2 regions of the Wansuia hejianensis genome follow, and region 1 is predicted to be linked to the other one. Evidence: riboswitches for the same ligand, from Rfam matches in the RefSeq annotation. Region 1 holds a riboswitch; the other holds the start of a gene.
What was found. A riboswitch is a leader RNA that binds a small molecule or an ion and turns the genes downstream of it on or off. The one in region 1 is predicted to bind ZMP and ZTP.

Region 1 (3,110 bases):
CAAGAGCGTGCTTACCGGCCAGTGAAAATTTGTCAAGAATATTCATAATTTATCTCCTGATTTTCGTCCGGGGTCTGAGGTTTACCGTTCTTTGATTTCAGAAAGCATTACTTTTCTTCCGCCTTCTTCACGGCTGCGGATTCCGGCGATGATAATCTTCATCATCTCGATTGTATCCTCGAACGGGCAAGGTTCTTCCCCGGTGCGCAGATAGTGCACAAAGTTGTCCATCTGTTTCTTGAATGCGTAATAGGAGTCGCCATCCTTGACCAAGGTGGAGCCGCCTTCACCCAGAATCATGATTCCAAGTCCGGCCATACCGATTCCCATGGGAATGTCCACATAACAGCCACTCTCGTGGTGGAGATGGACCATGGTGCTCTCATAGGTTCCGGTGTTCTGCACGGAATCGAATCCCCGTCCCAGCAGGTTAAACATGCCTTCAACCGCGTGAATTCCGTAGGTTTCCCATTTTTTGGCCATGGGGCTGCAGATGTAGCGGAGCTTGCCGAACTCGTAGTGGTTCTCATAGAAGGGCTCCATAGCCTTGCTGTAGCGCATGGAGGAGGAAGATATGAAATGTGCTCCCTCATCACGCCATTTTACAAATGTCTTCAGATCTTCTTCATTATCAACCAGAGGTTTATCGATGAACATGGGCAGCCCTGCTTCCAGGAAAGGACGGCAGCGCTCGATGTGCTCAGCGCCGATATCGGTGGCACAGATAACGGCATCGACTTCGCCGATCATGTCTTCCGGCTTATCCACCACATTGGGAATGAGTGAAGCGCGCGCGCAGTTCTCAGCCATCTTCCTGTCGGCATAGCCTGTAAAGCAGATGTGAGTGATGTGAGCGCCCGGGATCGCCAGAGTCTCAGACGGCTGCTTGCCCAGATATGCAGGAATTGTGGGATACAGCTCCCTCGTCCATTTGTCCATTTCTTCTTTGTTGTAATTGTTGTACATGGCGCTCCAGGAGAAGGGATGCGCGTTGCCCTCAGACATGCCGAGGATACCGATTTTCAGTTCTTTGTCTCCGAGTGGAAATTGATTGGACATAGTGACACCTCGTTTTCTTATATTTTCCGGAATAATATCCTACTCTCACTATACAGGATACAAAGATGAAGTCAATATGCTTTTCAGACATAAATCGGCGGCTTTTGTCCGGATAGGACGATGAGATAAAAGGAAAATCTTGTTGACATTTTTGGAGGAAGATGTTAAGGTAAAATTGAATTATACGACTGACGGAAGTGGAATTGACCACAGGAAGTATAATGATTTGAGGCCGACCGTCTGGGCATATCTGCTTGGAGTGTGTATGGTCTTTTTTTAAACCCGTTAACAAGTGAGAAAAGGAGAAGAGTTCATGGAAATGTTATCACTGGAACAGGATCTGAAGAGTAATTCTTATCCCGGAAGAGGTATCGTGATCGGACGGTCCGGGGATGGGAAATCAGCCGTAACTGCTTATTTTATCATGGGCAGAAGTGAAAACAGCAGAAACCGTGTGTTTGTGGAAGATGGCGAGGGCATCCGCACGCAGGCATTTGACCCCTCGAAGCTGACAGACCCGAGCCTGATCATTTATGCGCCGGTGCGCGTTTTGGGCAATAAGACAATTGTGACGAATGGGGATCAGACGGATACGATTTATGAGGGAATGGACAAACAGCTGACCTTTGAACAGTCTCTGCGCATCCGTGAATTTGAGCCTGACGCTCCCAATTATACGCCGAGGATTTCCGGCATTTTGCATGTGGAGAACGGAACCTTCAGCTATGCCCTTTCGATTCTGAAGAGCAACAACGGTAATCCGGCACAGTGCAACCGCTTTACTTTTGCATATAATGAGTGTGTGGCCGGGGAAGGGCATTTTATCCATACCTATATGCATGACGGTAACCCGCTGCCGAGCTTTGAGGGCGAGCCGAAGCTGGTGGCCATTCCTGATGAGATCGGCGCTTTTACAGATATGCTGTGGGACAGCCTGAATGAGGACAACAAAGTATCCCTATTCGTCCGCTATATCGATATTGCAACCGGTAAATATGAGACTAAAATTGTTAATAAAAATTGCTGAGGAGGAATTTTCATGAAGGAACTGGAATTAAAATATGGATGTAACCCCAACCAGAAGCCGTCCCGGATCTATGTGGCGGACGGCGGCGACTTGCCCATTCAGGTGCTCTCCGGACGGCCCGGATATATCAATTTTCTGGATGCGTTCAACGGCTGGCAGCTGGTGCGTGAATTGGAGAAAGCCACAGGACTTCCGGCGGCGACCTCCTTTAAGCATGTGTCTCCTGCAGGAGCCGCCGTAGGCCTTCCCATGAGCGATGTTCTGAAGAAGATTTACTGGGTGGATGATATGGGCGAGCTTTCACCGCTGGCATGTGCCTATGCGAGAGCAAGAGGCGCTGACAGGATGTCTTCCTTTGGTGATTTTGTTTCTCTGTCAGATATATGTGATAAAGACACGGCTTCTCTGATTAAAAGAGAGGTTTCGGACGGAGTGATCGCGCCTGGATATACCGATGAAGCATTAGAGATTCTCAAAAGCAAGAAAAACGGCAATTATTGTGTAATCCAGATCGATGAGAATTATGTGCCCGCGCCTCTGGAACACAAAGAAGTGTTTGGCGTTACCTTTGAGCAGGGCAGGCAGGAACTGGTGATTGATGATGCGTTCCTGTCCAATGTAGTGACAGAGAAGAAAGACATTCCTGCGGAAGCGCTGAGAGATCTGAAGATCTCCCTGATTACCCTGAAATATACTCAGTCTAATTCTGTCTGCTTTGTCAAAGATGGACAGGCGATCGGCGTTGGCGCCGGACAGCAGTCAAGGGTTCACTGTACCCGCCTTGCCGGGCAGAAGGCCGACAACTGGTGGCTGCGCCAGTGCCCGAAGGTGCTGAACCTGCCCTTCGTAGACGGCATCCGCCGTGCGGACAGGGATAACGCGATTGATGTTTATATCGGCGAGGAGTACATGGATGTTCTGGCTGACGGCGCATGGCAGAAGATCTTCAAGGAGAAGCCAGAGGTTTTCACGAGAGAGGAAAAACGTGCCTGGCTGGATCAGATGACAGGCGTGACACTTGGTT
Region 2 (3,110 bases), 310 kb from region 1:
TGCACTAACGGTAAGCATCTGTGCACTGCCAAGCATTATGGCCAATCCCAGTACAAGAACTTTCTTCTTCTTCATGAATCATTCTCCTAAATCATTTGTCTCATTTATGCTATCATCTGTAATAATTATGAAATACTTTTTTCAATCTTTCTACATATTAACATAATTCGCACTTTGATGCAAGTGTTAATTGTTATTTAATTGTAAACAAATCATGAACCCTAAAACCTGCCCATTCTACAAGGAAAAACAGCATTCGACAACATCTGATTTTCTTCTCTTTCCTCAGCTTGCTAACTTTCTATATTGACTGTACTGTGATTTATTTCAAATTTGTTAAGATTTTGCGTTACATCCTGTTTTGATACCTTAATTTCACCGCTGGCCAGCTTCTGTATTACCGTGTTATACTGTTCCTTAGTAAACGCCGAAAAACCGGAACCGGCTATCCTAAGCCCTACGCCGCCATAGGAAGCGTCCAGGACTGTCTTCTCACCGCCCGGAAGCTTTCCCTCTTCCAGCAGCTTCAGCGAATGGTAGGCCGCCTGCCGGTAATCCATTCCTGCAGACGTTAAAACACTGGCGGACTGAGGGCTTTCATCCATTCTGGTATCAATCACCTTGCCGCCATATGCTTCTGCGCTCTCCCGGGCCAGCAGCTCCGGTCCGCTGTCACAGGCGTAAACCACCTGGCAGCCCTGCTGATACCACTCTTTCACAGTCTGCATCAGAGAAGGGCTGATGGAATTGCCATCCAAAAAACGAAAACGTACCGTTACCTGCTCTGGGGAGAGCCCCATCTCTTCCGCTGCCTGGTCAATCCCCTGGAGATATCCAGACCCATATCTGATATTTTCTTCACTCTTCACGCCTCCCAGAAAGCCTAGGCTTACGTATCCTTCCTTTACCGCCGCATAACCGGCCAGAAAGCCTGCCTGCTCTTTAGCCAGCATCACGCTGGAGGTGTTCCCTCTTATTTTCTCAGGCCCGTCTTCTTCTCTTGGAGTCCCGTTCAGCAGTATAAAGCGCACGTCCCTTTCCATCCGCTGCATGTCATAAACAGCATGTTCAAAAGCCTCACCCGTACACACAATTACATTAGCTCCGTCAGTAACTGCATCCGCCATGGTCTTCTCATAAGACGCCAGATCCTTTCCACCCGGGACGTAAGCTTCTGCGGAGTCTGAGGATTCTCCAGCAAACTGCTCCACCCCCTGCCAGACTGCCTGATAGATTCCTGTCTCTTCAACGCCGGCGCCATCTGTAATCACCGCAATCTTCCATTCCTCCTGACCGCCGCCACAGCCTCCCAACACCAGGCTCAGAACACAGGCAGCTGCAATCAGGCATTTCGTGTTTCTTCCTATTCTATAATTCATCATCTATTTTCCTTTGATGGGCAACCGCTGACTGCCGCCCGTTATTCTCCCCACTGCCATCACTTAACAGTATAGCGGCTTATTCTGATTCTGAAAAGCCTTCTTCCGTTATTTTTTTAAATTCTTGTCCGCCGCCCGCAAACTCTCTTTTTTATAAAAATCTGATTGCATTTTTTATTATCTGGTGCTATACTTAATTCATCAATTAAATAGGGTGTTCTGTGTACTGACGGATATGTGGATGAGAACCACAGGGAATCAGAACCCGCGTTTAGCCGACCGTCTGGGCAGCATTTGTATTAGCACAAATGCTGCCCTTTTTGTATAACTGTTGTCGTGTTTTTCCGCTCACTGCAACCAGCAAACAGACGTAGGCAGAAGCGCCTGGAACCCCGGCCCCTGCTGTGGACAGCAGAAAGGAGATTGAAATTATGACTTACAAATCAGACATTGAAATCGCGCAGGAATGCACGATGGAGCCGATCGTCAAGATCGCGGAAAAGGCAGGTATCGATGAGAAATACCTGGAACAGTACGGAAGGTACAAAGCAAAAATTGATTACAACTTATTAAAAGAATCAGACGCTCCGGACGGCAAGCTGGTTCTCGTCACCGCCATCAACCCCACGCCCGCAGGCGAGGGCAAGACCACTACAACGGTCGGCCTGGCAGACGCCCTTCAGCGGATCGGGAAACATGTGGTGGTGGCTCTCAGAGAGCCCTCCCTCGGACCGGTCTTTGGCGTAAAGGGCGGCGCTGCCGGCGGCGGCTATGCCCAGGTAGTCCCCATGGAGGACATCAACCTGCATTTTACCGGTGATTTCCACGCCATCGGTGCTGCCAACAACCTGCTGGCGGCCATGATCGACAACCATATCTTCCAGGGCAACGAGCTGAACATCGATCCCCGGAAGATCACCTGGAGAAGATGCGTGGACATGAACGACCGCCAGCTCCGGAATGTGATTGACGGGCTGGGCGGCCGCACCAACGGGACTCCCAGGGAAGACGGCTATGATATCACCGTTGCGTCTGAGATCATGGCGGTACTCTGCCTGGCCAACGACATCACGGACCTGAAGGCGAGGCTGGCGCGTCTGGTGATCGGTTACACCTACGGCAAGCCCTCCGAGCAGCAGCCGGTTACGGCAGGAGACCTGCATGCGGAAGGAGCGATGTGCGCCCTTCTGAAGGACGCCCTGAAGCCGAACCTGGTGCAGACCCTGGAGCATGTTCCGGCAGTGGTGCACGGCGGCCCCTTCGCCAACATCGCCCACGGCTGCAATTCTGTCACGGCGACCAGGATGGCGATGAAGCTGGGGGATTACTGCATCACAGAGGCCGGCTTCGGCGCGGATCTGGGCGCGGAGAAGTTCCTGGACATCAAGTGCCGGATGGCGGGCCTGAAGCCCAATGCGGTGGTGATCGTGGCAACTGTCCGCGCGCTGAAATACAACGGAGGCGTGGCAAAGGCAGACCTGAACAATGAGAACCTGGAAGCGCTGGAGAAGGGCCTCCCGAACCTGCTGAAGCACGTGAGCAACATCCGGAACGTGTACCATCTGCCCTGCGTGGTGGCGGTCAATGCATTTCCGACGGATACGAAGGCAGAGCTGGACCTGGTGGAGAGCAAGTGCCGGGAGCTGGGCGTGAACGTAGCGCTGTCGGAGGTATGGGCCAAGGGAAGCGAAGGCGGCGTGAAGCTGGCGGAAGAAGTCGTGCGCCTGTGTG

Region 2: linked by a shared signal. The riboswitch ahead of H9Q79_RS15250 (formate--tetrahydrofolate ligase) and the one ahead of H9Q79_RS16685 (IMP cyclohydrolase) in region 1 are both predicted to bind ZMP and ZTP.

What each region holds. Positions count from the first base shown of each region.
Region 1 is NZ_CP060635.1:3,640,192-3,643,301, forward strand. It holds gene H9Q79_RS16675 (SDR family NAD(P)-dependent oxidoreductase) at 1-46, opposite strand, end outside; gene H9Q79_RS16680 (Gfo/Idh/MocA family protein) at 82-1,059, opposite strand; ZMP/ZTP riboswitch at 1,234-1,312, shown strand; gene H9Q79_RS16685 (IMP cyclohydrolase) at 1,373-2,086, shown strand; gene H9Q79_RS16690 (phosphoribosylaminoimidazolecarboxamide formyltransferase) at 2,099-3,110, shown strand, end outside.
Region 2 is NZ_CP060635.1:3,327,316-3,330,425, reverse strand. It holds gene H9Q79_RS15260 (C40 family peptidase) at 1-75, opposite strand, end outside; gene H9Q79_RS15255 (BMP family lipoprotein) at 294-1,382, opposite strand; ZMP/ZTP riboswitch at 1,591-1,675, shown strand; gene H9Q79_RS15250 (formate--tetrahydrofolate ligase) at 1,811-3,110, shown strand, end outside.